DNA from 4 places in the Streptosporangium sp. NPDC049078 genome. Region 4 is predicted to be linked to each of the others. Evidence: riboswitches for the same ligand, from Rfam matches in the RefSeq annotation. Region 4 holds a riboswitch; each other region holds the start of a gene.
What was found. Region 4 has a riboswitch for cobalamin ahead of AB0B90_RS10470 (ribonucleoside-diphosphate reductase subunit alpha). Riboswitches for the same ligand answer to the same signal wherever they lie in the genome.

Region 1 (3,201 bases), on a different contig from region 4:
CAGCCCGGCGGCCTCCAGACGGGCGGCCGTGCCCGTGACCTCGGCGCGGTCCAGGCCGGGCAGGACCACACCGCGCCATGGCGTGAGCCGGATCTCCCCGCCCGAGGCGGCGTCGGCGAGCAGCAGTGCCTGCGCGGAGGTCAGCCGCCCCAGGGGGATCGCCACCCCGAGCGCCACCCGCGTGCCCTCGTTTCCTGGACCGTCCGTGTCCCTGTCTCCGTGGCCTGCGGCTTTTCCGGGACCTGTCTCTCCGGTGACGCCGGTTCGGTTCCCTCGCCGGCCCGTGCCCTCGATGACGCCGACCGGCCCGGAGGTCACGACGTGCGGTCTCACCGGTTCGAAGGGGGGCGTGTCGGGGAGTCCGAGAGCGGTTCGCATCCGGGTGGCGATCCGGGAGGGCCCGTCGGGAAGTTCGGCGATCCGCCAGGCGGTGACGTCCCGGGTGGCCAGTTCGTCGAGGAACGCCTCGGCGGTGGCGAGCAGGACGGTCACGGCTTCGTCGAGCGGTACGCGCAGGCCGGTGTCGGTTCCGGCGAGGAGCAGCGCGGCCTCGTCCGGTGCCGTGGGCAGGATCGTGGCGTCCGCGCCCAGGCCGGCCACGTCTCCCCGTCCGTCGTCGAGGGCGAACATGAACCGTCCCGGCAGGGCGGCGAGGGCCGGGCGGGCACACAGCCGTCGATCCAGTTCGCCGATCAGAGGGGTGATGTCGGCGATCCCACGGCCGTTCGTTTTCGTGCCGTTCGGAGCATCCCCGCCGCTCGGTCCGCTTGGTTCGTCGATTCCGCCTGGTTCGGCGGGTCCGGCTGGTCTGTTCGGTCTGCCGAATTTGTTTGGTTCGGCCGATCCAGCCGGTCTGCCGGGTTCGTTTGGTTCGGCCGGTCCGTCCACTCCGGTCAGCGGGGAGGCGAGGATGTTGCGGATGCGCTCGTGTGTCGCCGAGGGCAGCAGGCCCGCTTTCGCCATCCGCGCGGCGAATCCGTTTTCCGGACCGCTTTCTGGATTCTCCGGCCCGAGACCGCGCACCTGGACGTTCGCCCGGGAGGTGAGCTCGATGACGCCGTTGCCGTACGCCGTGGCGGCGTCGGCGAGTTCGCGCAGCTGGGAGGGGGTGAGACGACCTCCGGGTACGCGGACGCGGGCCAGGCCGCCGTCCGCGGCGGGGTGGACCTGGAGGGCCCCGGGGCACGCGTCGAGTCGCGATCGTCCGGAAAAGTCGGCAATGGACACTCAGAGGATGTTAATGCCAGTTTCTTGCAATGACCCGGACTGCCGTAGTGTCATCGATGGCGACGGCAAGGGAGGAAGCCGGTGTGAATCCGGCGCGGTCCCGCCACTGTAACCGGGGAGCGAACCCCACCCGGGCCACTGTCCGACGAAGGACGGGAAGGCCGGGGTGAGCACCGATCCGGGAGCCAGGAGACTCCAGCCGTCGTGGCCGACGACGACCCGGGGCGAGGACCCCGAGGGAGGAAGCTCCGTGCGCTTTTCGCCGTTCCCCCGCCACACCGCGACATCGCCGTTCCCCCGCCACACCGCGGCATCGTGGTCTTCCCATCACGACGCGGCATCGCGGTCGCCACATCACGGTGTGACACCGCCGCTCCCGCGTCACACCGCGACGTCGCCGCTCTCCCGCCGCATCGCGGCTCCCGCGGGCCGTACCGCCACTCCTCTGCCGGGGTGTGGCGCGTGATCCTGCTGCTCTCGACCTCCGACACCGACCTGCTGAGCGCCCGCGCGAGCGGCGCGGACTACCGGCTCGGCAACCCCGCCAGACTCACCGCCGCCGACCTCCCGCCGCTGCTGGAGGGCGCCGACCTGGTCGTGGTCCGCCTGCTCGGCGGGCGCCGCGCCTGGGAGGAGGGGCTGGACGCGCTGCTCGCCGGACCCCGGCCCGTCGTCGTCCTCGGCGGCGAGCAGGCGCCGGACGCCGAGCTGATGGAGCTGTCCACCGTGCCCGGCGGGGTCTGCGCCGAGGCGCACGCCTACCTCGCCCACGGCGGCCCGGCCAACCTGACCGAGCTGCATCACTTCCTGTCCGACACGCTGCTGCTCACCGGCCACGGGTTCGCCGCGCCCGAGCCCACCCCCACCTGGGGAACGCTCGCGCGCGAGACGCGCGGCCAGGACGGACCCGTCGTCGGGGTGCTCTACTACCGGGCCCACCACGTGGCGGGGAACACCGCCTTCGTCGAAGTGCTCTGCTCGGCGATCGAGGACGCGGGCGCGCGGGCGCTGCCGGTGTACTGCGCCTCGCTGCGCACCGCGGAACCCGGCCTGCTGGAGGTCCTGCGCACGGTGGACGCCCTGGTGGTGACCGTGCTCGCCGCGGGCGGCACCCGTCCGGCGACCGCGTCGGCGGGCGGGGACGACGAGGCATGGGACGTCGGCGCGCTCGCCGAGCTGGACGTGCCGATCCTGCAGGGGTTGTGCCTGACGAGCAGCCGGGCCTCCTGGGAGGAGAACGACGACGGCCTGTCCCCGCTGGACGCCGCCACCCAGGTCGCGATCCCCGAGTTCGACGGACGGATCATCACGGTGCCGTTCTCCTTCAAGGAGATCGACGAGGATGGGCTCACCGTCTACGTGGCCGACCCCGAGCGGGCCTCGCGGGTGGCGGGCATCGCGGTGCGCCACGCCGCGCTGCGGCACATCCCGCCCGCCGAGCGGCGGCTGGTGCTGATGCTGTCGGCCTATCCCACCAAGCACGCGCGCATCGGCAACGCCGTCGGCCTGGACACCCCGGCCAGCCTGGTGCGGCTGCTGGCCGCGCTCCGCGAGCGCGGTTACGACATCGGCGCCGAGGACGAGCTGCCCGGGGTGAGCGGGCAGGACGGCGACGCGCTCATTCACGCGCTGATCGCCGCGGGCGGGCAGGACCAGGACTGGCTCACCGAGGAACAGCTCGCGGGAAACCCGGTGCGCATCGCGGCGAGCCGGTACGCCGAGTGGTACGCCACCCTCCCCGCGGACCTGCGCGCCCGGATGGAGGAGCACTGGGGCCCGGCGCCCGGCGAGCTGTTCGTGGACCGCTCACGCGATCCCGAGGGCGAGATCGTGCTGGCCGCGCTGCGTTCCGGCAACGTGGTGGTCATGGTGCAGCCGCCGCGCGGCTTCGGCGAGAATCCCATCGCGATCTACCACGACCCCGACCTGCCGCCCAGCCACCACTACCTGGCCGCCTACCGCTGGCTGGCCGAC
Region 2 (3,201 bases), on a different contig from region 4:
GGGCGCCTCCTACGGCTGCCATGAGAACTACCTCATGCGCCGGGCCACCTCGTTCGCCGACATCGTCAGGCACCTGACGCCGTTCTTCGTCTCCCGGCAGGTCGTCACCGGCGCGGGCAAGGTCGGCATCGGTCAGGACTCACGGGGCGAGGGCTTCCAGATCAGCCAGCGGGCCGACTTCTTCGAGGTCGAGGTGGGGCTGGAGACGACGCTCAAGCGGCCGATCATCAACACCCGGGACGAACCCCACGCCGACCCGGAGAAATACCGTCGCCTGCACGTCATCATCGGTGACGCCAACATGTCGGAGATCTCGACCTACCTGAAGCTGGGGTCCACCGCGCTCGTCCTGGCGATGATCGAGGACGGCTACTTCACCCGAGACCTCGCCGTGGACAACCCCGTCCAGGCCCTGCGCGCGGTCTCACACGACCCCACGCTCAAGTACGAGATCTCCATGCGCGACGGCCGCAAGCTGACGGCGGTGCAGCTCCAGATGGAATACCTGGAGCTCGCGCGCAAGTATGCCGAGGAGCGCAGCGCCAACGGCCTGGACGAGCCCACCAAGGACATCCTGGAGCGCTGGGAGTCGGTCCTCACCCGCCTGGCGGAGGATCCGATGCAGCTGTCCGGCGAGCTCGACTGGGTGGCCAAGCTGGAGCTTCTGGAGGGATACCGGACCCGTGACGGCCTTCCCTGGTCGCATCCGCGTCTGCAGCTCGTCGATCTCCAGTACTCCGACATCCGTCCCGACCGAGGACTCTACAACCGGCTGGTCGCCCGGGGCCGCATGCAGCGCCTGGTCACCGAGGAGGAGGTGCAGAGGGCCATCGAGGTGCCGCCCAACGACACCCGGGCCTACTTCCGAGGCCGCTGCCTGAGCCAGTACAGCGAGTCGGTGGCCGCGGCCTCCTGGGACTCGGTCATCTTCGACATCCCCGGCCGTGAGTCGCTGCAGCGCGTCCCCACCCTTGAGCCGCTGCGCGGCACCAAGGCCCACGTGGGAGAGCTGTTCGACCGCTGCCGTACCGCCGCTGAGCTGGTGACGGCGCTCACCGGCGAGCAGTGACGTCCTGAGCGGGGCCTGAGAAGGGCCTGAGAGGGGGAGGCGGCCCGGCCGGGCCACCTCCCCCTCTTCGCGCCTACCGGATCCCGTCAAACCGGACACCTGGATTGACGGGGGACGGAGAATCGGGATACGTTCCGGGTGCTTTGTGGCGGTGCGAGGGAAATCCGGTGAAATTCCGGTGCGGTCGCGCCACTGTAATCCGGCCCGCGAGGGCCGGGAGCCAGGTCACACTCGGCCGCCACCGACCTACGAAAAGGGACGCGTCAATCCCGGAGGAGGTGGCCGTGAGCCAGATCTCGGCACCGCACACCCAGCCCATCCCATGGCACTCGCTCACCCGCTGGCTGCTCGCCGTACCGGCGCTGCTGCTTCTCGCCTATCTGGTCACCTTCGACCAGGGGGCGATCTCCCAGGCGGGAAACTACCTGCACGAACTCATGCACGACGGGCGTCACCTGCTCGGCGTACCGTGCCACTGAGCCGCAGGTGATCTCCAAACTCATCGTCCGGGGCCTCGTCGCCGGACTGCTCGCAGGGCTGCTCGCGGCCGTCTTCGCCTACACCGTCGGCGAACCACGCATCGACCAGGCCATCGCGCTCGAGGAGGCGGCCGCGGCCGCCTCCTCGGCCGAACCACACGACGACACCGGGACCGCCGCCCACTCCCACGGTGAGGAGGAGGCCCTCGTCAGCAGGGACGGGCAGCGTTTCGGGCTCTTCCTCGCCCTCGGCCTGTACGGCCTGGCGATCGGGGGCCTGTTCTCCCTCGTCTACGCGGCCGTACGCGGCCGGGCGGGACCTCGCTCGGAACCGGTGCTCGCGGTCACGCTCGCCGCCGCCGCGTTCACCTCCGTCGTCCTCATCCCTTTCATGAAATATCCCGCCAACCCACCGGCGGTCGGTGACCCGGAGACGATCGACCAGCGCACCGTGCTCTATCTGGTCGCCGTGGCCATCGGGATCCTCGCCGTCGCCGCCGGCACCGCCGCCCACCGCTACGCCTCGCGGAGTGAACCGTGGGTGCGCTGGCTGTCGGCGGGCGCCGCCTTCCTGGTCCCCGTCGTCGCGGCCTGGATCCTCCTGCCGGAGATCTCGGAGGTGCCCCAGGGCTTCCCCGCCGATCTCCTGTGGGACTTCCGGATCGCCTCGATAGGAACCCAGGCGGTCTTCTGGGCCGGTGTCGGCGCGCTCTTCGCCTTCGCCGCCCGCAGGCGCGGCCCGGTGTGACGACCCCCTCGGGGGTCACCCGCCTGCTCCTGGTCTGCCACGCCTCCACCTCGGCGACGGCGCGGGCCGCGTTCCCCGTCGACGAACCACTCGACGAACGCGGCCTGCGCCGGGCCGAGAGGATGGCGCGGCACCTCGGCTGGGCAGACCCCGGTTCAGCGGCCTGCCCGGCCGAGCTGCGCTGCGTCCAGACGGCGGCGGCGCTCGGCCTGCGGGCGGAGCACGACCCGCTGCTCGCCGACTGCGACCACGGCCGCTGGAGTGGCATGACGCTCGGCGAGGTCGAGGCCGCGGAGCCCGAGGCGCTCGCCTCCTGGCTCGGCGATCCGGGCGCGGCGCCGCACGGCGGGGAGTCGATCACCGCGCTCCTCGCCAGGGTTTCCGGCTGGCTCGCCGTCCGTACTCCCGGCAGGGCCGTCGCGATCACCCATCCGGCGGTCATCCGTGCCGCGGTCGTCCACGTCCTTGGCGCCCCCGCCCGCTCCTTCTGGCGCGTCGACGTCGCGCCGCTGGCCCGGGTGGCACTCACCGGGCGCGGCGGGCGCTGGCGGCTCAGCCACCTCCCCTGACGGCGCGACCACCCGACCACGTGAATGCGAAGGAGATCCCAAGGTGCGCAACCCCCGCTATCCCTTCACCGCGATCGTGGGGCTGGAGGACCTGAAACTCGCGCTGATCCTCAACGCGGTCTCCCCCCGCGTCGGGGGAGTACTGGTCAGAGGGGAGAAGGGCACCGCCAAGTCCACGATCGTGCGGGCGCTGGCCGCTCTCCTGCCGCCTGTCGAGGTGGTGACCGGTTGCCGGTTCTCCTGCGACCCCGCCGCCCCCGACCCCGGCTGCCCCGACGGGCCACACGGGTCACACGGGTCACACGGGGCCCCCGAGGGGCCGGCGGCCCGGTCCAT
Region 3 (3,201 bases), on a different contig from region 4:
CCAGGCCAGATAGACCTCCTGGTCGTCCTTTCGGAGCGGCAGGAGCTCGCGCAGCGCCGGCTCGTCCACCTGGATGATCCCGATCCCGGCGGCCTCCAGATCCGTGATCTCGTCCCGGAGCGCGAGGGCCACCTGGCGGGCGGTCTGCGCCAAGGGCTGGTCGTCGCGGACGAACGACCAGGCCAGCATCGTCACCGGCCCGGTGAGCATGCCCTTGACCGGCCTGGACGTGAGCGACTGGGCGTAGGAGGCCCACTCCACCGTCATCGGCTCGGGGCGTGAGACGTCGCCGTGCAGGATCGGCGGGCGCACGCAGCGGGAACCGTACGACTGGACCCAGCCGTGGTCGGTGGCGGCGTAGCCGTCGAGTCGCTCGGCGAAGTACTGGACCATGTCGTTGCGCTCGGGCTCGCCGTGGACGAGCACGTCCAGGCCGAGCTCCTCCTGAAGCGTGATCACGCGGGCGATCTCGGTGCGCATCGCCTCGACGTAGGCGTTCTCGTCGATCCGTCCCGCCTTACGGTCCGCGCGGGCCTTGCGGATCTCCGCGGTCTGCGGGAACGAGCCGATCGTCGTCGTGGCCAGCTCGGGCAGTCCCAGTTTGGCCCGCTGCGCCGCGAACCGGACCGCCCGATCGGCCCGCCGCGCGTCACCAAGAGCCTCCAGCCGGGCCCGGACGTCGGGATCGGCCGGTACGACAGGGGGTTTCACGGCCGACGGGTTCTCGGAGCGCAGGTCGGCGGCGAGACCGACCAGCTCGGCGACCTTCTGCCGGGCGAACGCCAGCCGCGCCCGGACCGCCGGGTCCAGCGCCGCCTCACTGTCGAGGTCGATCGGGACGTGCAGCAGTGAACAGGAACTGCTCAGCTCCACCGTGTCGGCGAACCCGAGCAGGACCGCATACGTCGACTTCACCCGCGCCGGGTCGGCGCGCCACACGTTCCTGCCGTCGACCACCCCGGCGACCAAGGTCTTGCGGGCCAGCCCGCCGACCGAGGCCACCGCCTCCAGGTTGCCGGGTCCGGCGACGAAGTCGAGCCCGATCGCCTCGACCTCGGTGGAAGCGATCGTCCGCAGCGCCTGCGCACCGACGGCGCCGAAGTACGTGGCGAGCAGGATCTTCGGACGGCTGGGCAGGCCGCCAAGCCGCCGGTAGGCCCGCCCGAGCGCGTCGATCTCCCGGGCCCCGAGGTCGCGGGCCAGGACAGGCTCGTCGAACTGCACCCATTGCGCGCCCGCGCCCGCCAGCCGTTCCAGCAACTCGGCGTAGGTCTCCACCAGGGAGTCCAGCAGGTCGAGCGGGGTGAATCCCTCAGGTGAGTTCGGCGCGGCCTTGGCCAGCAGGAGATAGGTGAGCGGGCCGACGAGCACGGGCCGCGTCTCGATCCCCAGATTCCTGGCCTCCAGATACTCGGCCACGGGCTTGGCGGCCGAGCCTCCGGCGAGCTGGAACCGGGTGTCCAACGCCATCTCGGGGACGATGTAGTGGTAGTTGGTGTCAAACCATTTGGTCATCTCCAGGGGCGGAAGCTCGGCAGTGCCTCGCGCCATCGCGAAGTACCGGTCGAGCCCGGTGAGGTCGCGGTAACGCGTCGGCACGGCGTCGATCATGACCGTGGTGTCGAGCACCTGGTCGTAGAACGAGAACGTGTTCGACGGGATCGCATCAAGGCCCGCGTCACGCAGCTCGGTCCAGACCGAGCCGCGCAGCGACGCGGCGGTCGCCTCCAGCTCGTCGGCGCCGATCGTGCCGGCCCAGAAATCCTCGGTGGCGAATTTGAGCTCCCGATGCGCGCCGATGCGCGGGTAGCCCAAAACGGTCGTCCTCATGGCAACTTCCCTCGTCTCGCCAGTATGCGGCCAGGCAGGAGAGAGAAACGCAACGCGGAGCAGGCCCCCGGCGAGCGCGTCCCAGGCCCTCCCACGAGGCCGCGGACCACCGCGCGCCGAGCGGCACGCGGGCGGAGGCAGGTCTTCGGACTCGCGGGCACCATGCCTGAGGCATGACCTACTGGCCGTCGCTTCCCAGGCACGCGCCCAGTGCTTGTGACGGCGGTCGTTCCTGCTTACCGCTGCGGGGCAGTCCCGGATTCACACCGGGTTCCCTCTTACGACGCCCACCCCCGAAGGAGACGGGCGAACCATCCACACCGGAGAGCTTAACGGCCCGGCCACCGTTCGGGCCCAGTCGTGTGCGCGTCGGTGGCTCACTACGGGCGAACGGCGACCGATTCGGCGGAGAGCGTGACCTCGATGGTGATGTGCGGATTGTCCACTTGCGGGAGCTGAAGCCCACGCTTGAACTCCTCCGCATCGTCCGGCATCATCTTCGGCTGAACTGTGACCTTGACGTGGCCGGTCTCGTCATCTGGGTGCGTCGTCATCGTGGCCACCTCAGGACGGGATTGGAGCCAGGACACGACCGTGTCCTGGGCCTCCCGAAGCTCCGCGGCCGAGAATCCCTTGCCGCCGATCAGGGTGACCTCCACGGGGAGGGTCCTGGCCAACTCGATCGCGCGAGTCGGAATGGGCCCCTTGAAGCCGACGCGCAGCCCTCGCTGGTCGTCGACGTACCTGACGCCGGAGATCTCGTCGGGAAACTCCGTATTAAGTTTGTCGATCACCTGACTGTTGGACGACTGCGAACCGAAGCGGTCGATGGCCTCCTCGTAGGAGATGCCCTCCGATCTGGCGATGGTCCCAAGGTCGACCAACTCGGCGTAGGGAATGCCGTCGATCGTCACGCCCGGGTCGGTCACCGCGGGGTCGTAACCCTCGAAGTCCGTCGGCTTGGGCGACGAGGTAGCAGCCACCCGGGTCGCGTACCGCTTGACGACCTCCTCCAAAGGCCGACCCGACGACGCTGCCTCTCGCTTGAGCCGCTCCAGGGTGGGCCGATGCGCTTTGGGCTGATCGGCCCGCGGCAACACGATCGTCTCGCTTCCGGCCACAGTGAGTGCCGGACCGGCACCGGACTGGCCGCAGGCGCACAACGACGCAAGCACCGCAATGGTCAAAAGCAATTTCTTCACACCTAAGGGACGCTCCGCCGCCCTGAAGGGTTCATCCAGCCGCTCCCGGTGCGGCGAAGTCCGTTCGTCAAATAACTTGGGTCTCTTGGCGCACTCCGGAAGGCACGGTCCGGCGCCGTTACGCGGGCGGAGGACGGTTGTGACCGGGCTCTCGCCGTTGCGGAGCAGG
Region 4 (3,201 bases):
ACGCCGACCCCAAGCTCGCCGACGACTGCGTCGTGGTGCCCAAGAACGAGACCGAGCTGGACCCGATCCTGCTCTCGATCCCGCTGCAGCTCTTCGCCTACCACGCGGCGGTGGCCCTGGGCCGCGACGTCGACAAGCCCAGGAACCTGGCCAAGAGCGTCACGGTGGAGTGAGCCCCGCGCCCTTTCCCTCCCCCCGTCTCGTCACAGATAGTGATGGAGTACTAACCTGTGGTATGGGGGGTTCTTGGGGGAAGGGGCGCTTATGCGCCGTAGGGGGTTTTTCGCGCTGGCGGCGGGGGTGCTGCTCGCCGCGGGGTGCGGCGCGAACGACGCCGGCTCGGTGGTGAAGCGCCTGCTCCTCCTCGAACCGACCGCCGACGGCCACGGCTGGGACAGGATCGCGGGCAGGCTGGCGACCGTCGCGGTCCAGGCGGGACTGGCGCGCACCGCGATGGCCGTCGAGCGGGGCGGCGCCCTGGGCTCCGCCCCTCGCGACGCGTTCGGCGCCTTCGGTGCCTTCGGCGGCCCCTTCGCGCGAGAGGGCAGGCTGCTCGTCACCGCGATGCCGATGGTGGCGGCCGCGGAGATCGCCAACACCGTCGCCGTGGTGAACGCCGCCACCCCCATCGCCCGCCTGGTCGGCGACTGGGCGGTCCTGGTCGTCCCCGCCGACTCCCGCCTGCTGACCTTCGAGGACTTCGCCGCGGGGTTGCGCCGGAACCCGGCGGGGCTCGCGGTCGGCGGCCGGTCGGAAGGGGGCTCCGAGCACGTGCTCTACGGCATGATCGGCAAGTGCCTCGGGGTGGACACCCGGCTGCTGGAGTATGCCGGATACCTTACCCCCGAGGACGCCGTGGAGGCGCTCCAGGCGGGCCAGGTGGCGGCCCTGCTGGGATCGGCGCGTGCTCTGCGCTCCGAGATCGCCGCGGGCCGTATGCGGCCCCTGGCGGTCTCCTCCGGCGACAGGATCGACGGGATCGACGCGCCGACGCTCAGAGAGGTCGACGTCCGGCTGGAGTACAGCGACTGGTGCGGCCTGCTGGGGCCCAAGGACATGAGCCCGGAGGACAGGGACGCCGCGATCGCCCTGTGCGACAGGCTCGACGCCGCGCCACGCTGGCGCTCCCTGTGTGCGGCCCACGGCTGGAGCCGGGTCTATCTCAGCGGCGACGACTTTCGCCAGTGGCTCGCCACCGAGACGGCCCGCACCCGCGGTGTGCTTCACGAGCTCGGGCTACTGAAGTCCTCCGACACAACCTGTTGGGGTAGTTGCGTCAGGCGCCCCTAGATGTAGGATCCTGCTCGTTGCTGGTTCGCCCCGCAGGGGGCGAGGCAAGAGGGAACCCGGTGAGATTCCGGGACTGCCCCGCAGCGGTGAACGGGAACGAAAGCCGTCATTGAGCACTGGGTGATCCATACCTGGGAAGCGACGGCCGGTAGGCATGCGCGTCGCGCCCGTGAGTCCGAAGACCTGCCGGTGACGTGAATGTCCAGGGCCTCGTGGGAGGGCCCGCGGAACGAGGCGATCCGGCGTGCCCGGGATCGCTCGCGGACGCGTGCCATCCGGCGGAGCCTGGGGCGAGTCCGATCGAGCGAGGGGCACCAGGTGACACAGGCATTGGCGGAGACCGCGACGGGGAGCACGGCGGCGACCGCGACGGGCGACAGCGGCGTCGAAGGCGCGGTGGTGACCGCGTCGGGCCATGGCGGCACGGGAAACACCGGGAACACCGGGAACGCGCGGAGCGCCGCGGTGGCCGCGACGGGCGACGACGGCGCCGGGAGCGTCGGGAGCGCCACGGACGCCCGCAGGCTGGCCATCGACGAGGCCGCCGCCCGGGTGATCACCGATCCCGAGAACTCCAGGGTCGCCGCCGCGATGCTGGCCGAGCTGATCGCCGACGAGGCCGCCGAGCACGGCGTCCGCGCCTTCTCCGAGTCCGTCGCCGCGACCCACGAGGCGGGGCTGGTCGCCGACGGGCTCGCGAGGTTCGTGTCCGCCCACGCCGCGGTCCTGGACGCGCTGGTCGATCCGGAGGCGGACGCCAGGTTCGAGTACTTCGGGCTGCGCACCGTCTACGACCGCTACCTGCTGCGCCACCCGAGGACCCGCAAGGTCCTGGAGCGCCCGCAGCACTTCTTCCTGCGGGTGGCCTGCGGCCTGGCCGAGACCGTCGAGGAGGCCGCCGAGCTGTACGCGCTCATGGCCACCCTGTCCTACCTGCCCAGTTCGCCCACGCTGTTCAACTCGGGCTCGCGCAGGCCCCAGCTCTCCTCGTGCTTCCTGCTCGACTCGCCCCGCGACGAGCTGGAGTCCATCTACGAGCGCTACGGGCAGGTCGCGCGGCTGTCGAAGTACGCGGGGGGCATCGGGATCGCCTGGACCAGGGTCCGCTCGCGGGGCTCGCTGATCCGGGGCACCAACGGACACTCCAACGGCATCGTGCCCTGGCTGCGCACGCTCGACTCCAGCGTCGCCGCGGTGAACCAGGGAGGCCGCCGCAAGGGCGCGGCCTGCGTCTACCTGGAGCCCTGGCACGCCGACGTCGAGGAGTTCCTGGAACTGCGCGACAACACCGGCGAGGAGGCCCGCCGCACGCACAACCTGAACCTGGCCAACTGGATCCCCGACGAGTTCATGCGCCGGGTCGAGGCCGACGGCCTCTGGTCGCTGTTCGACCCCAAGGAGGTCCCGCACCTCACCGACCTGTACGGCGCCGCGTTCGACGACGCCTACCGGGTGGCCGAGGCCGAGGGCCGCTTCACCCGGCGGATCCCCGCCCGCACCCTGTACGGGCGGATGATGCGCACGCTCGCCCAGACCGGCAACGGCTGGATGACCTTCAAGGACGCGGCGAACCGTACCTCCAACCAGACGGCGAGGCCCGAGAACGTCATCCACCTGTCGAACCTCTGCACCGAGATCCTGGAGGTCACCGGCGACGCCGAGACCGCCGTCTGCAACCTCGGCTCGATCAACCTCGCCGCCCACCTGTCAGGGGACCTCGAGGGCGGGATCGACTGGGCGCGGCTGCGCGCGACGGTCCGTACCGCGGTGCGGTTCCTCGACCGGACCATCGACCTGGGTTTCTACCCGACTCCCGAGGCGGAGGCGGCCAACCGGCGGTGGCGTCCGATCGGGCTCGGCCTGATGGGCCTGGCCGACGTGCTGTTCGCGCTGCGGCTGCCGTTCGACTCG

Region 1: linked by a shared signal. The riboswitch ahead of cobN (cobaltochelatase subunit CobN) and the one ahead of AB0B90_RS10470 (ribonucleoside-diphosphate reductase subunit alpha) in region 4 are both predicted to bind cobalamin.
Region 2: linked by a shared signal. The riboswitch ahead of AB0B90_RS13700 (CbtB-domain containing protein) and the one ahead of AB0B90_RS10470 (ribonucleoside-diphosphate reductase subunit alpha) in region 4 are both predicted to bind cobalamin.
Region 3: linked by a shared signal. The riboswitch ahead of metE (5-methyltetrahydropteroyltriglutamate--homocysteine S-methyltransferase) and the one ahead of AB0B90_RS10470 (ribonucleoside-diphosphate reductase subunit alpha) in region 4 are both predicted to bind cobalamin.

The regions. Positions count from the first base shown of each region.
Region 1 covers NZ_JBEZEL010000004.1:128,856-132,056, reverse strand. The annotation lists gene AB0B90_RS07720 (precorrin-3B synthase) at 1-1,227, opposite strand, end outside; cobalamin riboswitch at 1,249-1,444, shown strand; gene cobN (cobaltochelatase subunit CobN) at 1,681-3,201, shown strand, end outside.
Region 2 covers NZ_JBEZEL010000007.1:165,185-168,385, reverse strand. The annotation lists gene dop (depupylase/deamidase Dop) at 1-1,069, shown strand, start outside; cobalamin riboswitch at 1,189-1,319, shown strand; gene AB0B90_RS13700 (CbtB-domain containing protein) at 1,354-1,548, shown strand; gene AB0B90_RS13695 (CbtA family protein) at 1,556-2,296, shown strand; gene AB0B90_RS13690 (histidine phosphatase family protein) at 2,293-2,865, shown strand; gene AB0B90_RS13685 (VWA domain-containing protein) at 2,909-3,201, shown strand, end outside.
Region 3 covers NZ_JBEZEL010000010.1:216,526-219,726, forward strand. The annotation lists gene metE (5-methyltetrahydropteroyltriglutamate--homocysteine S-methyltransferase) at 1-1,830, opposite strand, end outside; cobalamin riboswitch at 1,949-2,140, opposite strand; gene AB0B90_RS19030 (hypothetical protein) at 2,211-3,032, opposite strand.
Region 4 covers NZ_JBEZEL010000005.1:297,308-300,508, forward strand. The annotation lists gene glmS (glutamine--fructose-6-phosphate transaminase (isomerizing)) at 1-173, shown strand, start outside; gene AB0B90_RS10465 (tripartite tricarboxylate transporter substrate-binding protein) at 265-1,290, shown strand; cobalamin riboswitch at 1,295-1,496, shown strand; gene AB0B90_RS10470 (ribonucleoside-diphosphate reductase subunit alpha) at 1,609-3,201, shown strand, end outside.